3 regions of the Bacillus nitroreducens genome follow, and region 1 is predicted to be linked to each of the others. Evidence: riboswitches for the same ligand, from Rfam matches in the RefSeq annotation. Region 1 holds a riboswitch; each other region holds the start of a gene.
The links. Region 1 has a riboswitch for S-adenosylmethionine ahead of ACWPVE_RS18310 (LLM class flavin-dependent oxidoreductase). Riboswitches for the same ligand answer to the same signal wherever they lie in the genome.
Positions count from the first base shown of each region.

Region 1 (7,921 bases):
TCCTTTTACGAAGTGGAGGGACTTCTAGGTGCACAGTGTTAATCCTATAATAAAGATCGTCTCGAAAACGTTCCTTTTTCACCATATGTAATAAATCTTTATTCGTTGCGGCAATAATACGTACGTCGATCTGCTGTTCTGTTAACCCGCCTATTTTACGAAAGGTCCCCTCTTGTAGCACTCGAAGTAGTTTCGCCTGAAGATCCATTGGCATGTCCCCAATTTCGTCCAAAAAAAGGGTCCCTTTATTCGCAAGTTCAAACAAGCCAACCTTTCCGTCCTTCTTTGAATTAGTAAAAGCACCCTCTTCATACCCAAACAATTCGCTTTCAAGAAGAGCAGTTGGAATAGCTGCACAATTTACAGGGACAAAAGGATAAGATTTTCGTGAACTGGCATGGTGAATCGCTTGAGAAAAAAGTTCTTTTCCCGTGCCCGATTCGCCCGTTATTAAGACATTTAAGTTAGTTGGTGCAATTTTTTTGGCTTGATGGATGATTTTCTTAAACCGTGCATTGTTTCCAATCATGTTTGAAAATGTATATTTTACTTGATGGATACGTCCAATCGCATTCTCTAATTGATTCACACGACGCTTGTTTTTCTTTAATTCTAATGATAATTGATACACCTCAGAGACACTTTTACAGACAGATACTCCCCCAATGATTTCATTTTGATCATAGATGGGAGCCATATCTACCACATATTCAAAGTCCTTTTCTTTACGGAATACACCTTCTAGTGACTTCCCTGTTTTTACTACCGTTGGCAACAGTGCACCAGGTCGAATATCAAGTAGAGGTTTTCCAATGATTTGTTCTTTTTTAACACCCGTAATATTTGTATATTCTTCATTTATTAGTTGAACAATTCCGTTCTTGTCAATGACTAAAATCCCATCATGAACTGCCTCAATAATCCCTTCTAGCCATCCTATCCGATTACTTACCCTTAACATTTGAACAGCTCCTTTAATTGGGTGAATTATCAAAATTATATGCTAATTATTTTCATTTTAATAGGGAAAACAGTATTTTCGTTTTAGATGACTAAATAAAAGTATCGTTACAACCTACATTAATACGTTTTTTGACTATAAAAAAAGCAGCCTAGAAAACTAGACTACTAATTTTTTATCCATACTATCCGTTCTTCACTCGCTTAACAAATGTAGTAAGTGTCTCCTTCAGTTGGTCTGCACCAGTGCTTGGTCTAAATTCATGATTGTCAATGACTAATGGGGCTCCGATTACGACGAGTGGTGCACCGTACAGGTGTTCACCTCTTTCTACAACTTGTCTATTCATGGTATTCTACACTTCCTATTTATATTAACGAAACAAATAAAAATGACACCATTACATTTTGAATAGTGTCATTGAATCATAGAGTTTCAGGAAATAGTACAATTGACCAAGACCATAATTTAAGGATTACTCATCCAATCAGGTCTATGGAAACCTTCAAATTTTTCATCGATTACCTTCTTAAATGCTTCTGATTCTACTGCTTCTTTAATATCTTTTACAAACTGCTTGTCAAGGTTTTCCGTTTTTACCACTACTCGGTTTATAATATTTTCAGGTAGTTTATCTCTAACAAGGGCCGTCGTTAAGTCTAATCCCGCTGAAATGGCAAAGTTTCCGTTAATCGCGGCAAGATCGACTGATTCGAGTGTTCGTGGTAATTGTGCTGCTTCGACTGGTTGAAACTTTAGTTCCTTTGGATTGCTGATAATGTCTTTCTCTGTCACTCTAAGTGGGTCCACATTAGGATCAAAGTCAATTACTCCATTTTCTTTTAGCACTGTAAGCCCTCTGGCTAAATTTGAAGGATCATTTGCGATTGCAACTGTACTCCCCTTTTCTATTTCATCCAATGAATCATATTGATTCGAATAAATGCCTATTGGCGCTGTTGGAACGGTAATAACACTGGATAATTCCATGTCATTCTCTTTTGCAAATGCATCCATATATACTTTGTGTTGAAACAAGTTTGCATCTAATGATCCATTGTTGAGTGCGATGTTTGGTTGAACATAATCATTGAACTCTTTGACTGTAACTGTATACCCCTTTTCCTCTAAATAAGGTTTGACACCCTCTTCCAACATATCGCTATAAGGAACCGTTGCACCCAGTACTAATTCTTTCTTTTCATTACCAGACGAGGAACTATTCGTGGAACCACATGCACTAAGTGTACATACAGCTAATACAGATAATAGTAACATTATTGTTTTTTTCATCTCATCTCTCCTATTTTATTATCGCTTGTTCACTGCCTTTGCTATAAAATCTCCAAAATATTGAACGCATTGTACTAAGACAATTAATAAAATAACCGTGGTGAACATAATTGTATTGTCATATCGATAGTAGCCAAATCGTATGGCTAAATCTCCGATTCCCCCGCCTCCGATTGTACCTGCCATTGCGGAATAGCCAATCAGACTAATCGCCGTGATTGTTAATCCTGTAATAAGTCCAGGTTTTGCTTCTGGAAGAATGATTTCTCGAATAATCATCCACGGAGAAGCGCCTACAGCTACTGCGGCTTCAATGACGCCTCTATCGATTTCTCTTGCGGATGATTCTACGATTCTTGCATAAAATGGGATGGCGGCAACAGACAACGAAACAGAAGCAGCAACTGGTCCAATCGTGGTCCCTACTAGCCAATTTGTAAATGGTAACAAGAAAACGAGTAAAATTATAAAAGGGATGGACCGTATTAAGTTGATGACAATCCCCACTATCCCTTTCATCCATTTATTTTCTAAAAATAATCCCTGGTCTGTAACAAACAACGTTATTCCTAAGGGTAACCCTAGCAAAACTGCGACCAATAACGCGATTCCGACCATAAAGATCGTTTGGAAGAAAGCGAGATTTAACTCAGGCAAAATTTCTAGAATACTATCCATTCTCTACCACCTCCACTATACTGACACGCTCACGAAGATAATCAATTGCTCTTTCTACTTCTTCTTCCTCTCCAAGAAGCTCCATGATGAAAATGCCAAGTGGGGTATCTTGGATATATTCAACTTTTCCGTGGAGGATATTTCCTTTCACTGTGAAGGTCTGAAGCATGTCGGACACAATTGCTTCTGCCGCTAAATCACCCCTAAATTGTAGTTTTACAAGTTTCCCTTGTAGTTTTTCTATTAATTTACTAGGTAGTTCAAAGCTAAGTACCGTTTCAATAAATTTCTTGGTCAAGGGATCAACTGGATTCGAGAATATATCATAAGTAGGTCCTTCTTCAACGACTCTCCCTTCTTGCATGACCGCACAACGATGGCAGATTTCTTTTACCACTTCCATTTCATGTGTAATGATTACAATTGTGATACCAAGTTCTTTATTTATCTTTTTTAACAAAGCCAAAATAGACTTCGTTGTATTTGGGTCTAAAGCAGATGTTGCTTCATCACATAAAAGAACCTTCGGATTATTGGCAAGCGCGCGGGCTATACTAACCCGTTGTTTCTGGCCACCGCTTAGTTGAGCTGGGTATTGATGCATCCTGTCTTCAAGTCCAACCAGTGTTAATAATTCTTCTACTCGTTTCTTTCGAATTGTTTGCTCCACCCCTGCAGCCTTTAAAGCAAACGCTACATTTTCATATACGGTTTTGGATGCAACCAAATAAAACCCTTGAAAGATCATGCCAATGGATTGTCTTACCTTTCTTAGCTGCTTACTCGATAACTGTAAGAGCTCTACACCATCTACTTTGACAACACCTGATGTAGGTCTTTCCAAAATATTAATACAACGAAGTAACGTGCTCTTGCCTGCACCACTATAGCCAACAATTCCAAATATTTCTCCCTCTTTGATTGTGAGGGAGACATTATCAACTCCAACAATCCGATTCTCTTTGCTTATATATTCTTTCGTTATATTCTTCAACTCTATCATGATGGTGTATTCCCCTCATTTCCTAATTCCACAAACATCTTTTATTGTTTTAGAGGCACACGTCGAAATTTACTACCGGGGTGATCATCTGGTAGCGTACTTTTACCTTCAGGGAATAACTTTTCTCGCAATGTACCTTTCGTGTATTCTGTTTTATATAATCCACGTTCCTGCAAAACAGGAATTACTAAATTTACAAAATCTTCTAGGTCACCTGGTGTAACTAAATGATTTAAATTGAAGCCATCTACTCCAGATTGTTCAAATTGGAATTGGATTGCATCTGCAACCTCTCTCGGGTTCCCAACAATGATGCTGTTACGATCCAATGACTCAAAACGGTGTAACACTTCACCAACCGTTAATTTTTTCGGCGCATCTTTCGTAAGTGTGGCAGCCTTGTAATGCCCTCCTTCAGTCTTTTTCTTGTATTCAAATGGTACATTTGGATCTACATTTTCAAATTCAGCTATGTCATATCCACTTGCCCCATATTGTGCTTTTGCGGCGTCTGGGCTCCACAGCTTGTTGTATTCCTCAAATTTCTGTTCCGCCTCCTCTGTTGTTTCGGCAACAATCACACTTAGGAATGAGAAGATCTTAATATTATTTGGATTACGTCCATATTTTTCAGCGCGTTTTCGAATATCATCTGCATAATAGCGAATTCTCTCTGGAGTCGGACCTCCAACAAAAATACATTCCGCATGCTTTGCTGCAAATTCTCGTCCTTTCTCTGATGTACCTGCTTGATAAATAACAGGTGTTCTCTGAAGGGAAGGCTCACTTAAATGAGGACCTTCGACTTTGAAATAGCGACCCTCATGATTAATTTCATGTACTTTTTCTGGGTCAATCAGGGTCTTCTTCTCAATATCTTCAATCACCGCATGATCTTCCCAGCTTTGTTCCCACAATTTATACGACACTTCAAGAAACTCATCTGCGATCTCATAGCGCTCATCGTGTTTAATCAGATCCTGAAGCCCAAAATTTCTTGCTGCGTTAGGTAGGTATGAAGTTACCACATTCCATGCAATTCTTCCCTTTGTCAAATGATCCAATGTTGAAAAACGTCTCGCATTCGCAAACGGCGGTTCATATGTCGTACTTACAGTCACGGCAAACGAAAGATTTTCTGTGACATGCGCCATTGCTGAGATCAATAAGGCAGGGTCATTTAATGGTACCTGTAGCCCATCTCGAATCGATGGTGCTTTACTTTTCTGATACACATCATAAACACCAAGGACATCGGCAAAAAAGACGGCATCGAACTTCCCTCTTTCTAACAACTTCGCTAATTCAACCCAGTAGTCTAAATCCTTATATCTACGATGACGTTCATTCTTCGGATGCTTCCAAAAACCGTGAGAATTGTGCATGGAGCTATTCATTTCGAATGCATTTAAAATAATTTGCTTCTGTTCACTCAACTTTTGTTCCTCCTTAATGTTTAAAATAGAATGTTGAAAAAAAAAACCTCTTCTAAGAAAAGAAGAGGCTTTTTTACCATACGTAAGCACAACTCTTTCCTTATCTTTCAAGCATTTCGCTTGCTGGAATTGGCACAGTTCTCTTAAAAGTCTGTTGCCGAGGCTTCAAAGGGCCAGTCCCTCCACCTCTCTGGATAAAGAAATCAGATTATTAAATTTAATCCAAAATATACATGAGAAAGAAAAAACTGTCAACAACTTTTAGAAATATTATCATTATTTATTTTTAATGTTATATTTTAAATCTTGACAATAATGAAAACATCATTTACAGTGTAAACTAAATTAAATAGTATCAAAAACTTATCAAGAGTCAGGGGAGGAATCTGGTCCTACGATCCTGCAGCAACCTCTTTTTTATAAAGAAAGGTGCTAATTCCAGCAGACTAACCATGTCTGGCAGATGAGAAAGGATAAATCAAACCCAAGCCCCCTTTCGTCGTCTCGAGAGGGGTTTTTTCTTTTCATAAAAAACAGAGGGAGGTACGTGTATGTCAATTGCGTTTGATCATACAACTGGCAACAAAGTGCACCAAAATAAAATCAAAAAAGCAGGGGAATTAGCTGCGATTTTTAAGGAAAGATCTGCAGATATTGATGCAGGTGGAGAATTTCCTTATGAAAATTTCGAAGACTTGAAACAAAACGGATTCTTAGCCCTTACTGTTCCGCAGGAATATGGTGGCAGTGGTTTAAATCTCTTTGAGTTTCTTACAATTCAAGAACAAATTGCAAAAGGAGATGGTCCAACTGCCCTTTCTCTCGGCTGGCACCTCGGACTACTCCTCGAGGTGGCTGAAAGTAGAAATTGGAACGAAGAAAAGTTTGCCAAAGTATGTGAATTGGTCGTAAATCATCAGGCACTCATTAACCTTGCACAAACAGAGCGTGCAACAGGGAGCCCTTCCAGAGGAGGTATTCCGACTACTACTGCAATTAAAGAAGAGAATGGATGGCGAATAAATGGAGTCAAAGCCTTCACTTCTATGGCCATTGCACTCGATTATTCAATTGTAACCGTCAATCTTCATCAAACTAGAAAAAAAGGATATATTTTAGTAGACCATAAACTAGATGGGGTCCATATAAAAGAAACATGGGATAGTGTTTCCATGAGAGGAACCAAGAGTGATGACCTCATTTTAGATCAAGTGCTAGTCGAAGAGGATGCACTATTGGTAGTAGAGGATTTATCGAAACCATCTCCAAAAGGTTGGTATTTACAAGTGCCAGCGGTTTACTTAGGAATTGCTGCTTCTGCTAGGGATTACGCAATTAAATTCGCTTCTGAATATTGCCCTACCACCTTACCTGGACCGATAAAAGATGTACCAGAAGTGAGAAGAAAAATTGGCGAAATCGAACTAGAATTGTTTCATGCTCGAGAAATTCTGTATTCCGTTGCTAGAAAATGGGTAGAGTATCCAGAACAGCGAAGTAGTATGGGACCTGAACTAGCAGCCGTAAAACATATTGCAACGAACAGCGCAAATAAAATAGTCGATTTGGCAATGAGAATCGTGGGAGCAAGGAGTCTTTCCGCGCAGAACCCGCTTCAACGGTATTTCCGTGATGTTCGAGCTGGGCTTCATAACCCTCCAACAGATGACGCAATTGTTTATACGCTAGCTAATGCCGTTTTAGACTGAGATTCTTTCATGACACTAAACAAGGTGTCATTGTTTTTTCATATTACACATACTCACTAAGTTGGTATTCTCTAGTTGGCCTTATGGATAAAATGGGTTTTTCATTCATTTTTCGAAAGATTATTTCTTTCATAAAAGCTGAATTCTATGAGTTTTTGTGTTTTATTTTGTAAATACTGTTGGTAGTATGATGGATTATTTTGAGTCATCTAACGTAAGCTTATTAGGAGAACGAAGAACAAAATATCATAGTTAAAGGAGAGCATAGAATGGAATCCAATCGAGTTACCATCACGACAACAGTTCATGCACCAGTAGAGAAGGTTTGGGAATATTGGACAAGTCCAAATCACATTACAAAATGGAACTCTCCATCAGAGGATTGGCATTCGCCACATTCTGAGAATGATCTACGGGTCGGTGGAAAATTCGTTACACGAATGGAAGCTAAGGATGGTAGTGTTGGTTTTGATTTTGGCGGAACGTACGATGAAGTAACCTTACATAAGTATATTGCCTATACGATGGCTGACGGAAGAAAAGTCGAAGCTACTTTTAAAAGCAATGGAAACGAAACCGAAATTATTCAGGTCTTTGATCCTGAAACGGAAAACCCTGTTGAGTTTCAAAGACAAGGATGGCAAGCCATTTTAGATAATTTCAAAAAATATGCAGAACAAGAAGCTAGCCACTGAAGATCTATAAGTGACTAAAAAAGTCATATCATCAATGTCTCTATATTCGTTAAAAAAGCAGTCCGAATCTTGTCGGACTGCTTTCTAGTTTCTTTTTCGTATTTTTGTTTCACTCTAGTTTCCCACTCCAGTTATTCATTCCACCG
Region 1 covers NZ_CAXHYI020000003.1:2,952,996-2,960,916, reverse strand. The annotation lists gene ACWPVE_RS18335 (sigma-54 interaction domain-containing protein) at 1-961, opposite strand, end outside; gene ACWPVE_RS18330 (hypothetical protein) at 1,146-1,310, opposite strand; gene ACWPVE_RS18325 (MetQ/NlpA family ABC transporter substrate-binding protein) at 1,430-2,254, opposite strand; gene ACWPVE_RS18320 (methionine ABC transporter permease) at 2,273-2,932, opposite strand; gene ACWPVE_RS18315 (methionine ABC transporter ATP-binding protein) at 2,925-3,935, opposite strand; gene ACWPVE_RS18310 (LLM class flavin-dependent oxidoreductase) at 3,977-5,371, opposite strand; SAM riboswitch class I at 5,469-5,572, opposite strand; SAM riboswitch class I at 5,732-5,841, shown strand; gene ACWPVE_RS18305 (acyl-CoA dehydrogenase family protein) at 5,923-7,080, shown strand; gene ACWPVE_RS18300 (SRPBCC family protein) at 7,350-7,775, shown strand; gene ACWPVE_RS18295 (rhodanese-like domain-containing protein) at 7,885-7,921, opposite strand, start outside.

Region 2 (7,921 bases), 870 kb from region 1:
TCACCTCAAAAAAGCACTAGGCGTACGGCATATACATATTTAAGATGAGCGCTTCAGTAGATTTTATTTACCCACCTGTGGCCTAGAGCTAGATTTTATTTTTTTATTACTTCAAATGATTAAGATTTACGATACTTGTGAAAGTTGATACACTTACATTAAATGATTTTACGTCTAATATCAAACGATTGGAAAGGATGTACCTATTATGATTTATCCGTACAAAGGGAAATATCCTGAAATCGCAGATTCCGTTTTTATTGCAGACTATGCGACAGTTACTGGTGATGTAAAGATTGGCGAAGAAACGAGTATTTGGTTTAACACCGTTATCCGTGGAGATGTGGCACCAACCATTATTGGAGAGAGGGTAAGTATCCAGGACAACTCAACATTACATCAAAGCCCTAACAATCCTTTGATTATTGAAGATGATGTCACAATTGGACACCAGGTTATATTACATAGTTCCATTATTCGTAGAAATGCTCTGATTGGGATGGGATCTATTATTTTGGACGGAGCAGAAATTGGTGAAGGTTCTTTTGTAGGTGCTGGTAGCCTCGTTCCCCCGGGTAAGAAGATCCCACCAAACACACTTGCATTCGGTCGACCTGCAAAAGTTATTCGTGAACTGACTGAAGATGATCATAAGGAGATGGCGCGTATACGCCGTGAATATGTGGAAAAAGGGCAGCATTACAAGCAGGTACAAAAAGAAGTCCGAGGGAAATAAAAAACTCGCCATTATTTTAGAGTGACCCAGTAAAATGAGACAAGGAAAAAACACCCCCTGTATCGAATTTAGTTAATAACTAATCGATATTTATGGAGGGTGTTTTTATATGGGGAAAAAGGTACATTATCCATCAGAGATTAAAGTAAAAGCAATAGAAATGAAAAAGAATGGATTTACAAACTCAGAAATTATGAATGAATTGGGGATAAAGAATGTCTCACAAATAAAGACATGGATGCGCTGGGATCGTAATGGGGAAAGCTATCGTTTTGAACAGCCTATTGGAAAACAGTACAGTTATGGAAAAGGTCCAGAAGGCCAGGATGAACTTGAAATAGAACGCAACAAAAATAAGCATCTTCAGATGCAAATTAAAATTCTAAAAAAGTACAAAGAACTCGAAAGGAGCTGGTTCCGCAAGTAGTTATTGAATTGGTAGAGGAGTTATCAAAAAAATATAAAATAATTGATATACTCAGTGTTCTAGAAATACCAAAATCTACATTTTATCGTTGGAAAAAGAAATACATTAATCGAGGGCCAAAAAAATTAGAAAAGCTTATAATCGACCTTTGCGAAGAGACTAAATATCATTATGGACATAGAAAAATTAAAGCTCTTCTAAAACAGCGTTATAGCATTAAGGTTAATCGCAAGACTGTACAAGGTATAATGCAAAAATTCAATCTTCAATGTCAGATTAAAGTAAAAAGACAGAAACATATCAATGGGGAAAGTAATATTATTGTGGACAACATTCTTAACCGGAACTTTAAGGCAGAAAGACCCAATGAAAAGTGGGTAACTGACATTACATACCTACCATATGGCTCTTCTATGCTTTATGTATCAACAATAATGGATTTGTATAATAACGAGGTAGTCGCTTATACGGTAAGTTCAGTACAAGATACGAACTTTGTATTAAGTACATTGAGAGAGGCCATAAAAAAGCGAAGACCTAAAAAAGTTCTATTGCATAGTGATCAAGGATCAGTATATACATCCTATGCATATCAAAATTTCGCAAGAGAAAAAGGCATTATCACAAGCATGTCCCGTAAAGGAAACTGCCATGATAACGCCGTAATCGAATCCTTTCACTCCTCGCTAAAGTCGGAAGGATTCAAAGACCATAGAAGATCTTCTATCACTAATATTAAAGTAATTGAGATTGTGAATCAATATATGTGTTACTATAACGAAAAACGAATACAGGCAAAATTAAACTACCTGGCTCCAATTGAATATGGACGTCAGGTAGCATAGGTGTTTTTTCTAAGTCCCATTTTGGCGGGTCAGTTCATTTGGCGAGTTTTTTTATCTTATTGTGCAGCTTGTGCCTTAAGCGTTTCTGCTTTGTCTGTACGCTCCCATGGTAGATCGATATCATTTCTACCAAAGTGTCCATATGCAGCAGTTTGTTTATAAATTGGACGACGTAAATCCAACATTTTAATAATACCTGCTGGGCGTAAATCAAAATTCTTGCGTACTAAATCTACAAGTACATCTTCTGATACTGTTCCAGTACCAAATGTGTCAACTGAAATAGAAACAGGTTGGGCAACTCCAATTGCGTATGCTAGTTGCACTTCACATTTGTCAGCTAAACCAGCTGCAACAAGGTTTTTCGCAACGTATCGAGCAGCATATGCAGCTGAGCGGTCAACCTTGGTTGGATCTTTACCTGAGAATGCACCACCGCCATGGCGTGCATAACCACCATACGTATCTACAATAATTTTACGACCTGTTAGTCCTGCATCCCCTTGTGGACCACCAATTACAAAACGGCCAGTTGGGTTAATAAAATACTTTGTATTTTCATCAATTAGCTCCTGTGGAACAACTGGATTGATAACATGTTCCTTTATATTTCGTTGGATTTGTTCCAATGAAATTTCAGGATGATGTTGAGTCGAAATAACAATTGTATCAATTCGAACTGGATTGTTATTCTCATCATATTCTACAGTAACCTGCGTTTTTCCATCTGGACGTAAATATGGAAGAATCTCGTCTTTACGAACCTTCGTTAATCTACGTGAAAGTTTGTGAGCTAATGAAATAGGTAGTGGCATTAATTCCTTCGTTTCATTACAAGCATAACCAAACATTAAACCTTGGTCACCTGCACCAATTGCTTCGATTTGCTCGTCAGTCATTTGACCTTCGCGTGCTTCTAAAGCTTGGTCAACTCCCATCGCGATATCTGGTGATTGCTCGTCAATCGAAGTTAATACTGCACATGTTTCATAATCAAATCCGTATTTTGCACGAGTATATCCGATTTCTTTAATCGTTTCACGAACAATCTTTGGGATATCTACATATGTAGAAGTTGTAATTTCTCCTGCAACAAGTACTAAACCTGTCGTAACAGAAGTTTCACACGCTACACGTGCATTTGCATCACTAGCTAATATGGCATCTAAAATAGAATCTGAAATTTGGTCACAGATTTTATCAGGATGTCCTTCTGTAACAGACTCAGAAGTAAATAAATGGCGTCTATTTGTCACAAACGCTTCCTCCTTTTGCAATTCAGAACCACAATAAGATGTGAGTTCTGATGTTAATTGATACGGTACTCATTCCCTTAGTATTGTTACCTACCCGATTTTCTATCCTTTATATGAACCAACCAATCAAACAATTAAACACATGAACTCGCGTTAAGTAACATATCTTTTAAAAATAAAAAACCTTTCCCACTTTTTGAGGAAAGGTATAATCGTTCTTCTCGCCTTTCACTCTTATCGATCAAGGTCATGCCTTGCTCAGGTTAGCACCTTATCACTTTTTGATAATGTTGACCTACTAATATATAGGTTTCACAATTAATCTTTTGATATGTAAGAAAAGTGATGGTTGCCGGGTTTCATTGGGCCTGTCCCTCCGCCAGCTCGGGATAAGAGAGTATCCGTTCAATGAATAATCATACCGTAGTCGTCCTTTTTATGTCAACACAATTCCTGAAAAATAGTACATCGAAGTATGTTATACTTTTTTCTTGAAAATTCGACAAATATCGCTAGTTTCAGATTTTCCAATGACTATTTTTACAATTCACCTGCACTTTCCATTGATATATTACGTAAAATACGTTAATAGTATAGACTATTTTTTCTAATGTGTTATACTAATTATAAAATTTGAGATTATATAAAGAATTACAAAAAAAGATAAAGGATGGTTTAACATGAATTCAGTTGAAGTTACAAATGAGCAGCTATTAGAATTAGTGAATGGAAAAAATGCACTTCATAACCTATCTGTTCCTATTTTAGTTGAAAAAGTACTAGCTAGACAAGAAGGAATCCTTACTTCGACTGGTGCTGTACGTGCAACAACTGGGAAATACACTGGGAGATCGCCTGAAGATAAATATATTGTTGAAGAAGAGTCTTCAAAAGATAAAATTGATTGGGGTAACGTGAATAAACCAATTTCTAAAGCTACATTTGAAAACCTTTACAGTAAGGTCTTAGCATATTTAAAAGAAAAAGATGAAGTATTTGTGTTTAATGGTTATGCTGGTGCTGACAAAAAAATACGTCTTCCAATTCAGGTAATTAATGAATTTGCTTGGCATAATCTATTTTCACAACAAATGTTCATTCGTCCCACTTCAGAGGATCTCAAGACACATCAACCTGAATTCACTGTCATTAGTGCACCGAATTTCAAAGCCGATCCGAAGGTAGATGGTACCCGCTCTGAAACATTTATTATTATTTCCTTCGAAAAACGAACAGTTTTAATTGGAGGGACTGAGTATGCTGGAGAAATTAAAAAATCGATTTTTTCAGTAATGAACTATTTATTACCACAACAAAATATTCTTTCCATGCATTGCTCTTCTAACGTTGGGCAAGAAGGAGATGTTGCTCTTTTCTTTGGATTATCTGGAACAGGTAAGACAACTCTTTCTGCAGATCCAAAACGCCGTCTAATTGGAGACGACGAACATGGGTGGTCTAGCTCTGGCGTGTTTAATATTGAAGGCGGTTGCTATGCTAAAACTATCAATCTTTCACGCGAGAAAGAACCACAAATTTTTGATGCGATTCGCTTTGGTTCGGTGTTAGAAAACGTTGTGGTTAATGAAAAATCAAGAATTGCTGATTATGATGATCATTCATTAACTGAAAATACAAGGGCTGCATATCAAATCGAAAATATTGATAATATTATAGTACCTAGCATTGCAGGTCATCCAAATACAATCATATTCTTAACAGCAGATGCATTCGGTGTGTTGCCTCCAATAAGTAAGCTTACAAAGGAACAAGCGATGTATCATTTCTTAAGCGGATACACAAGCAAACTTGCAGGGACAGAGCGCGGTGTAACAGCTCCACAAGCAACATTCTCAACTTGCTTCGGTTCACCATTCTTACCCCTTCCTGCGACTGAATATGCTGAAATGTTAGGTAGAAAGATTGATGAACATAATGTTCAAGTGTTCCTTGTGAATACAGGCTGGACTGGCGGAGAGTACGGTGTTGGCAGCCGCATGAAGCTGTCGTATACTCGTGCAATGGTTCAAGCTGCGTTAGAGGGCGAATTAACAAATGCTGAAACTGTTAAAAATGATATATTTGGATTAGAAATTCCGATTCATATTCCAGGTGTTCCTGATGATGTGCTTCAACCAGCAAAAACATGGGCTGACCAAAGCACATACTATGTAAAAGCAAAAGAATTAGCAATGAAATTCAAAGAAAATTTCAAAAAGTTCTCCAATGTTCCAAAAGAAATTGAATTATTGGGTGGACCACGGATCTAATTTAAAAGTACCATCAACTTTTCACAAACATATGGACCTAACTGAAAGTGCACTTATTTTGGTTAAGTTTTGAAACATTCGTCATTACTTCAGTATTTTATAAAAGCTCGAGGGCTATACTTCGAGCTTTTTTCTATTTGGCTTCCTTGTCTTCATCCATTCTGTTAAACGCCTCACAGTTTCTCTATTTTCATATGGGGGAAAATAATGAGTGTAATGTGGAAAGTACCAACTTTCCACCTCTTTCCCCAATTCCCTTACCCTTTTTTCAAGTCGGTAAGCATGGTGAATGGACACATTTTTATCTTTCTCACCATGGATAATGAGCAGAGGTGCTTCAAGCTTCTCGATTTCATAAAGTGGAGTTCTCCATTTATAACGTTCTGGATATTTTGTAGGTGTTCCCCCAATTACTCGTTTAAGCATTCGACGCAAATCATTTCGTTCAATATACGTAAGACTTAAATCACTAACGCCTCCCCAAGTAACCACTGAACAAACTTGGGGGTAGCGTATGGCTGTTAGAAGAGCCATAACACCACCACGTGAGAAACCAAAAACATGTATTCGTGTTGGAATGACTTTTTCATGCTGTTCCAGCACTTTAGCCGCAGAGAATGCATCATACCTGTCATCGCCTGCAAAGTCCTCATTCCCTTCTCCACCTTGATTTCCGCGATAAAAAGGCGCCATCACTACAAATCCCTCTGAGGCAAATTGGATTATCCGACCAATTCGAACCTTTCCAACATTTTTTATTCCACCTCGAAGATATAAGAAACCATCATACACACCTTCATCCTTTGGTTCAGCAAGGAATCCTTTGATTTTTAATCCTTTGCTCCAATATGTAATTAAAAAAAGTTCAATCGTAGGATTTGGAGAAGGAAATCGTTGTTTTTCAATAATGGTTCCATCCATCATTTTCTTCATCCCCCTTATGTTTACAAACAATTTCATGTTCCAAAAAATTTAAAAATAGGCATTCACACATTTTTGTCACGTTCATACTCTAATCTTAGATAATTAACTATAGCAGACAGTTGACCTGTCAAGGAGGAATGTATCTATGCGACGTTTCGTTGCTTACTTATTTGCATTACTGCTTATTATTCCATTAGTTGCCTGTAATAATAACCAGGTTCAGAAAATCCGTATTGCCGAGGTAACACGTTCTGTATTTTACGCACCACAATATGTAGCAATTACGGAAGGATTCTTTGAAGATGAGGGCTTGGAAATTGAATTAACAACAGTGCCTGGTGGAGATAAAACCATGACTGCATTAATTTCTGGTGGAGCTGATGTAGCCCTTGTTGGATCTGAAACATCAATCTATGTAGAGGCACAAGGTTCAACAGACCCAGTTATAAACTTCGCTGCTCTAACTCAAACAGACGGTACCTTTTTAGTGGCAAGAGAAAACATCGAGAACTTTAACTGGAACCAAATCAAAGACCGTACGTTCCTTGGTCAACGTAAAGGTGGAATGCCCCAAATGGTCGGTGAGTTTGTTATTAAAAAGCACGGAATTGACCCACAAAATGATTTGAATCTCATCCAAAATATCGACTTTGCCAATATCTCAAGTGCTTTTGCTTCTGGTACAGGCGATTTTGTCCAATTATTTGAACCTACTGCTAGTTTATTCGAAAAAGAAGGACGCGGCTATATTATTGCATCATTCGGTGAAGAGTCTGGTAAAGTACCGTATACAACTTTTATGACAAAGCAAAGCTTTATCGATAAAAATGGTGATGCTGTTGAAAAGTTCACACGTGCAATTTATAAAGCACAACAATGGGTAGAATCACATAGCCCTGAAGAAATTGCTGAATCTATAAAAGAGTTTTTCCCAGATACGCCTATCGATTTAATCACATCCTCTATTGAACGATATAAAAACCAAGGCTCATATGCAACAGATCCTGTTCTGTCTGAGGAGGCATGGAATAACCTACAAGACATTATGGATGAAGCAGGTGAATTACCTAAAAGAATTGACTATGAAACGCTTGTTAATACAAGTATCGCTGAAAAAGTAATTTCTAAATAGTTGTTCAAAAAAGTATGGTGAAAATGACACATTGATAGCGTAAATTCGAATAAAAGCTGACATTTTCTGCGAAGTCGAACGTCGAAAGCACCACATCTTGTGGACTCTCGTTAGCTTGCTATTGTATTCCTCACGTATTAACTCGATACACTCTGGTACTCAAAGCTGCACCGCCTCGAACTTTACGACATACAAGATGCTCCAGTGTCGACAAGACATGAGGCCACGGCGTTTTTATCGGGTGCAGTCCTTTTCATCTGCTTTTTGAACACGTATAAATAGGAGTGTTACTATGAACTTTTTATCCGTAAAAAATATCAACCATGTTTAT
Region 2 covers NZ_CAXHYI020000003.1:2,079,129-2,087,049, reverse strand. The annotation lists gene ACWPVE_RS14015 (gamma carbonic anhydrase) at 209-736, shown strand; one part of gene ACWPVE_RS14010 (IS3 family transposase) at 846-1,119, shown strand; one part of gene ACWPVE_RS14010 (IS3 family transposase) at 1,119-2,008, shown strand; gene metK (methionine adenosyltransferase) at 2,065-3,264, opposite strand; SAM riboswitch class I at 3,496-3,660, opposite strand; gene pckA (phosphoenolpyruvate carboxykinase (ATP)) at 3,945-5,534, shown strand; gene ACWPVE_RS13995 (alpha/beta hydrolase family protein) at 5,649-6,455, opposite strand; gene ACWPVE_RS13990 (ABC transporter substrate-binding protein) at 6,604-7,590, shown strand; gene ACWPVE_RS13985 (ABC transporter ATP-binding protein) at 7,883-7,921, shown strand, end outside.
Region 2: it holds a riboswitch for S-adenosylmethionine, as region 1 does, so the genes downstream of both, metK (methionine adenosyltransferase) here and ACWPVE_RS18310 (LLM class flavin-dependent oxidoreductase) in region 1, are expected to answer to the same signal.

Region 3 (7,921 bases), 2.7 Mb from region 1:
AATTTGAAGTAACCAATTTTGTCCTTAAACTCTTGTTCAACTTCTGGACTTGTTGTGTAGTTTGGTAATTCCCAAGTAGCCATCAAGTACATTCCTGCTTGTTCATTCATGAAATAACCTTTAGCTTCATCATTGGATAATCCGTTAAATCCTTTTACAAATGCATCCATGTTTACAAGTTTCTCAATTTCCTCTGCAGCTTTCACCAATGCTGGGTCTTCAAAACTTCCTGTACGGTTAATTGCATTGTTTAAAGCATCTTTTCCACCGATTCTGTCTGCAAGGTACATGAACCACATAGATCCAGTCCAACGGTCTCTATTACCTAACGTAATTGGAGTGACACCGTTATCCGCAAGTGTTTCCACTACATTTAGGAATTCATCATATGTTTCTGGTACTTCTAAGTTATATTTTTCAAAAATTTCCTTATTATAATAAACGGGTGTAATGTTTAATTCTAATGGTAGACCGTATGTTGTGTCATCCACAGAAAATGCATCTAATGTGCCAGCTACAAATTTATCCTTTTCAACGACGTCATCAAGTGGTGTGAACATATTTGCGTCAACGTAAGGCTTCATATAACCAGCAGCCCATGTCACACCAACATCTGGAAGTTCATTAGATGCTGATAATACTTTAATTTTTTCTTTGTATTGCTCGTTAGCTAAGATTTCAGTTTGAATATCTACATCAGGGTTCTCTTCCTCGTAAGACTTAATAATGTCATCAACGATTGTGTATTGTGCTTTTGAGCTACCCTCAGACCAGATATGCATCATTTTTACTACGGTTTTGTCACTGCTAGATCCATCAGAATCTTTTGCGGTATCATCAGAAGATGAGCATCCTCCTAAAATTAATCCGCCCGCAATTGCCATGGACATAACAGCGGTAAACGCTTTCTTTTTAATCATTAAAAAACCCCCTTATTTGTTGTCCTCAATATCTTACACTTAAAGTCTATCATTGAGAAACGTATCAAAAAAGGGGACGATAATTGGGAATAATACTACTATTTTTAGAAAGCCTTTTCATTGCTTGTTTTCCGGTATGCAGTAGGTGTCATTTTCTCATATTCTTTAAAAATTTTTATAAAGTACTTTGTAGTGTTATACCCTACTTCTTCGGCGACTTCATTGATCGTAAGTTTGGTTGAAAGGAGTAGTTCTTTGGCACGCTGAATTCTCCGTCTAGTTATATATTCACTAAAATTTAATTTAATTTCATCTTTAAAGAGTACACTAAAATAACTTGGATTTAGATGAACATGAGCTGCTACTTCTGTTAGGGTAATGTCATCCTTAATATGTTCATCTATATAGGTGACAGCTTCACGGATTGTGTTAGATGTTCCATCGATTTTTGTTGTAGCATCAACAATCTTTTTGTCAACCACCTTTTCTATTATTCCTGCTCTAAGTTTTTTTTCTAGTATTTGTACCGCATCTTCAACCGCTTCTATTAACGTACTCTTGCTAATAGGTTTTAAAAGATAGTTTACAACACCGAGGCGAAGTGCCTCTTGTGCATATTCAAATTGAGAGTATGCAGATATAACGATAACAACAGGGGACAACCCTTTATCTCTAATGTTTTGTAGAAGTTGCAACCCAGTCATCTCTGGCATGCGGATATCAGAAAGTAAAATATGAATTGGTTGTGTTTTCGCAATTTGAAGAACTTCCTCACCACTTTCAGCAATGAGGATTTTAAATTCGCCATTATTCCAGCTCTCTAAGGTTCTTTGTAAACCTTGTCTTGTTCTTGGCTCATCATCAACAATCAAGATATTTTTAATTAACATATTATTCTCCCCCAATAGGTATTTCAAACGAAATCCGTGTCCCTTTAGTCGGTTCACTTTCAATTAATAGTTCTGAATACAAGTTTTCGTTGTAGTAGAGTTTTAAGCGCTTATTTACATTTGAAATAGCAATCCCTTTACCTTTTGTAGAAGTGACACCACTCGTTTTCATCGCTTGTACGATTTGATGGACGCGCTCTTGGTCCATTCCAGGGCCATCATCTTGAACTGAAATTCGAATCCGATTGGTATTAACTTGTTCTACTGTGATCGTTACAAGACAGTCGCCGATTTTATTTCCAGCACCATGTAGGATCGCATTTTCAACAAGTGGTTGAATAATGAGTTTTGGAATTCGTACATGCATACATTCATTAGGGATTGTAACTTTCCATTGTAGGCGGTCACCAAATCTCATTTTCATAATTTCCATATAATCTTTAATGTGTTTGATTTCATCCTTTAGATATACCCAATCATCATCAGTCTCTTTTGTGATGGTATATCGGAATAAATCAGACATTGCAATCACAATATCAGATAGTTCATCTTCATTTTTTTCTTCTAATGACCAATGCAAGGCATCTAGTGTATTAAAAAGAAAATGTGGGTTGATTTGTGCTTGAAGTGCCTTTAATTCACTACGACTACGTAGGATCTCTTTCTGATAAACCATTTGGATTAAATGGTTTGTTTCCTTCACCAACTGATTGTAAGTACTGTTTAGTTCATTAATTTCATTGACTGAAGGAACATTTGGATTTAAGGTAAGAGTTCCTTTTCCCGCAAGTTGCATTGTTTTGGTTAAGCGAACAATTGGTTGTGTGATGATTGTTGACAGGAATAAGGAGAAACTCATAAAAATAACTGCACCAACTACACCAGACAGAACGATACCTCTCCGTATTCCTTCGATTCCTTTAGTAAGTTCACTTATTGGGGTTAAAATAAATACTGTCCAACCTGTAAGAGTTGAGGTTTCCCTTGAGACTATAAATTCTCCTTCCTCAAGTTGAAGTGTACCTTCTGGATTTGAAATGATTTTTGTGAGATCCCCATCGTAATTCTGAATAATAGGCTGCTCATTTTTGTCTAACAGGATGGAAAATTGGTTGTTCGATTTTGCAAACTGAAAGTGATTACGGTCGATACTAATTAGTAAATATCCTCCATTTTTATACGTACGGTCGATTAAACTTATTCTTCTTATGGCAAGGAAGTTATTTTTATCTTGTGGATCATCTCCAACCCAGACCAACCTACCTTTTGCTTGGTCTGCTTTTTGAATCCATCTAGGATTAATTCGGTCTTTTAATAAGCCTTCATCAAGAGGTATCACACGATGTTGTTGCTTAGAAAAAATTTGATATGAAAAAATTCCATCGCTATTCCCTAAAATCCGGTTAACACTTCCCATTAATTGCTGGCGTTCTTGAAATGAGATTTCTTTCCCATCATAGATTTTTGTAAGTATATGTTGCACTTCTTCATCTGTAATCACGAGTTTTGAGGACATGTTGATTTGTTCGAATAACGATTCAAATCTAGCATTTGTTTCAACAGCAACCTGATTAATTTGTTTCTCTGCATTGCTTTTTAAAAGAGTAGAAACCTCGTTCAAAGTTAGTAGTCCCACAATTACTAGAACGATGATCATAACAAACAAGAAGATAAATAAAATTTGATTTCGTAATGTATTCCATTTTCTTAGTTGCTTAAGCATAAGAGTCGCCTCTCAATTTTGACGTAAGTAGATTACAAAGCAATAGTGTAATCGCTCGCATGTTAAATTTGGTAATTGTAGGGAGTTAGTCCCATTCCCATTTTATCATCTACTCAATAAAATGAAAACGTTTGTTTATTAGTTATACTAAGTGTGGAGTACATTAAATGTATTTTTGGGACTTTAATTTTTAAAATTTTTCGTTAAGTATTGACTAAATTATCTAAAATGTATAACATTTATTCTAATAGTTAAATAACGCAATTCTTCTTATCACGAGAGGTGGAGGGACTGACCCAAAGAAGCCTCGGCAACCAGCTAGTCAAAGCCCGGTGCCAAGTTCAGAGGAAGTATTATTACTTTCGAAGATGAGAAGGTGGACGAATGTAAAAGGATGTTTATATATTCATGTGCCCCTTCTGTTATCTTACAGAAGGGGTTTTGTTTGTTTCCAATATGTAGAGAGGCTCTATGCGGAATCTACAGAACATTCTTGATTAATATGGAAGAGATTTAAAGGGAATCTTAAGAATATCAGCATTTTTCAAAAAATATATTGACTATATTAATAAAATATTCTATAATCCTTTATGTAGATGAAGTGTTAATACGTTAATACGTCAATTTAATAAATATTTCTTATCCAGAGTGACTGAGGGAACAGGCCCGAAGAAGTCCAGCAACCTTCAAGTGAAAGCTTGAAAAGGTGCTAATTCCTGCAGGTGCGTTAAGCGCCTGATAGATAAGATGAGGCCCCCTCTTCTTATATTGAGGGGGCTTTTTATATAACCATAAAATGAAAAAACGATTATTCTAATAATCTTTTAAAAATGAATTCGGAGGTATAAACAATGACTACACAATATAACACGTATGATGATGAGACGATACTATTACATGGGGGCCAATCTCCTGATCCAACAACGGGTTCACGAGCAGTTCCAATCTACCAAACGACTTCATTTGTATTTCATAATACAGATCATGCTCAAAGTCTATTTAGCCTTGATGAGTCTGGGAATATCTATTCTCGTATTGGTAACCCGACTGTTGATGTACTTGAAAAGCGAATTGCGTTATTGGAGGATGGCGTCGCTGCCGTAGCAACATCGTCAGGAATGGCTGCAATTGCTTTAGCTATCATGAACGTAGCGGAAGCAGGAGATGAAATTGTAGCAGCTTCAAATTTATATGGTGGAACTTACAATCTCTTCGCTGTTACGTTACCGAAATATGGAATTAAAACTCATTTCGTTGATCCAACAGACCCAGAGAATTTTAGAAAAGCAATTACGCCTAAAACAAAAGCTGTATTTGCTGAAACAATTGGAAACCCAAGCTTGCATGTATTAGACATTGAAGCTGTTTCGGAAATTGCACATGAGAATGGTATACCTCTCATTATTGACAATACGTTTGCTTCACCATATGTTTGTAAACCAATTCAATTTGGAGCAGACATTGTTGTTCACTCTGCAACCAAGTGGATTGGTGGACACGGAACAACAATTGGTGGACTAGTAATTGATGGTGGCCGATTTAATTGGAACAGTGAAAAGTTCCCAGGTTTTACAGAGCCAGATCAAAGCTATAACGGCATATCTTATGCAAATGAATTTGGTACTTTGGCATTTAGTACAAAACTCAGAGTTCAGCTTTTAAGAGATTTTGGCTCTTCTTTAAGTCCACATAGTGCGTTCTTATTACTACAAGGACTTGAAACATTACACTTACGAATCGAAAAACATAATGAAAATGCATTACAGGTTGCAAGATTCCTACAAGAACACCCTGCAGTTGAATGGGTTGCTTATCCAGGTCTTGAAGAGCATCCAGCACATGAACTAGCAACTAAATATTTACGTTCTGGATTTGGTTCAATCGTAAACTTCGGAATTAAGGGTGGCAGAGAAACTGGTAAGAAAGTAATTAATAACATTGCGCTATGGTCACATGTAGCAAATGTTGGAGATGCAAAGTCACTAATCATACACCCTGCGTCAACGACTCACCAGCAATTAAGTGCAGAAGAATTAAAATTAACGGGAGTAAGTGAAGAGTTAATTCGTCTTTCAGTTGGAATTGAATCATACCGTGATCTAGTCAATGATTTAGACCAAGCTTTTTATGAAGCGACAGGAATCTCATCAAAAGGTGAGCAAAAAGGTGAAACAGCTGTTAACGATGAGGGAGTCATTCGTTGGGCTCTACAATCTACATTTATTCGTGAAGAAGTTGATGGGAAGGAAATTCAACGTGCCAAAACAATTGCAGTTGTAGGACTAAGTGGTAATCCAGCTCGACCAAGCTACAGACTCGCACGAAAAATGCAACGTCTCGGCTATAAAATTATTCCTGTTAATCCAAGAGAAACAGAAGTATTAGGCGAGCAAGCTTATCCAGATTTAGCCTCTATTCCAGTGAAGGTAGATATTGTTCAGGTATTCCGTAGTCCTGAAGCAGCGATTGGTGTTGCAGCAGAGGCAGCTAACATCCAGCCAAAAGTGTTCTGGCTACAAGAAGGGGTTATTTCTCCGAGAGCTGTTGAGGTAGCGAAAGAAGCGGGTCTTGAAGTTGTTCAAAATAGATGTACTTATAAGGAAGCACAACGACTCAGGGGTGCAATTGTTACTTACGCTTGCGAAATTTAAGACTAAAAGTCAGATAATGACTTACAGTTTTTACATGGTAGATTTATTAAATAGTAAAAGATAAAAGCATGAGCTGACGGAAATTTTAAAATGGTTTTTGTTAGGTGACTGGTGCAGCGAGGGAAATGCTTTAATTTCGATAAGGGAGGAAGAAAATAATGACAACACAACACAGTTTACTAGAATCTAATATTCTGTGGGAGCCAAGTGAAACTTGGGTCTCACAGTCTAATTTGATGAATTTCTCACAAAAGGTCGGTTTTCCGCTTCTGCCTTATGAGCGTTTTCATCGCTGGTCTGTCGCTGAGCCTGAAAACTTCTGGTCAGCAGTATGGGATTTTGCGAATGTTGTAGGAGAAAAAGGTACGAAGATAATGATTCCACCAAGTGATGGTGGGATGCTTGGTACTCAATGGTTTCCAGATGCCCAATTGAATTTTGCAGAGAATCTTTTACAAGGTGAAGAATGGCAGACAGCCGTTATCACAGCAGATGAAAACGGAGTCTCTCGTTCAGTAACATTTGGAGAACTACGTAGCATGGTGGCTACTGTTCAGTATGGATTAAAAAGTTTAGGAGTAAATAAGGGTGATCGTGTTGCAGGTGTTGTTATAAATGGCCTTGAAGGCTTAGTGGCCTTGTTAGCAACCACTTCGCTAGGCGCTGTATGGACATCATGCTCTCCAGATTTTGGTCCAAAGGGAATCATTGATCGGATTGGGCAAGTTCGTCCAAAGGTATTAATAGCCACTTTGGAATACCAGTATAACGGAAAGTTCTTTGATATTCGAGATAACATTTCAGCAGTTAGTCAGGTACTTAAGGATGTTTCGGCTATCGTGACTTTATCTGAAGGAACTGATTTAGTAGTAAATCAAGACACAACAGTGTTAAGTTGGCAGGATTTATGTCAAGACAGCTCATCTCAGCTGGAGTTTACTAGAGTTCCTTTTAATCATCCACTATATATCCTATATACATCTGGAACTACTGGACTACCAAAAGCGATTGTTCACTCGGTAGGAGGTACATTGCTTCAACACTTAAAAGAACACCAGTTGCATTGTGACGTGAAAACTGGAGATGTAATGTTTTGGTACACAAATACTGCATGGATGATGTACCCATGGCTTGTTTCAGGATTAGCAAGCGGTGCTGCAATTCTTCTCTATGATGGGTCACCCATTCCTAAGAAAAATAAAGGCATCTTATGGGAGATTAGTGAAAAAATTGGACTCACACATTTCGGAACAAGTCCAAAATATCTAGAAACTTTGATGAAGGCGGGCTATCAGGTAGGGAAGAAACATGATCTATCTAGTTTGCGTAGTGTTCTTTCTTGTGGAGCACCTTTAGCAGCTGAACAATATGATTGGATCTATAACGACATCAAGACGGATATTATGCTAGCTTCTATTTCAGGTGGAACTGAAATTATTGGATGCTTTGTGATGGGTTCCCCTGTACATCCAGTTAGACGAGGAGAAATTACATGTAAAGCACTCGGTATGGCAGTGGATGTACTAGATGACCGTGGAGTTTCGGTGATCAATGAAAAAGGTGAATTAGTATGTACAAAAGCATTTCCAAGCATGCCAATTACATTCTGGGGTGAGGACGGAGACGAGCGCTACTATTCTGCTTATTTTGCTGAACGTCCTGGTATATGGTCCCACGGTGACTTCGCAGAACAGACAGTTGAACAGACGCTTGTCATTTACGGTAGAGCGGATACTA
Region 3 covers NZ_CAXHYI020000003.1:274,497-282,417, reverse strand. The annotation lists gene ACWPVE_RS05180 (extracellular solute-binding protein) at 1-920, opposite strand, end outside; gene ACWPVE_RS05175 (response regulator transcription factor) at 1,025-1,810, opposite strand; gene ACWPVE_RS05170 (sensor histidine kinase) at 1,812-3,533, opposite strand; SAM riboswitch class I at 3,801-3,908, shown strand; SAM riboswitch class I at 4,170-4,282, shown strand; gene ACWPVE_RS05165 (PLP-dependent aspartate aminotransferase family protein) at 4,385-6,184, shown strand; gene ACWPVE_RS05160 (acetoacetate--CoA ligase) at 6,343-7,921, shown strand, end outside.
Region 3: it holds a riboswitch for S-adenosylmethionine, as region 1 does, so the genes downstream of both, ACWPVE_RS05165 (PLP-dependent aspartate aminotransferase family protein) here and ACWPVE_RS18310 (LLM class flavin-dependent oxidoreductase) in region 1, are expected to answer to the same signal.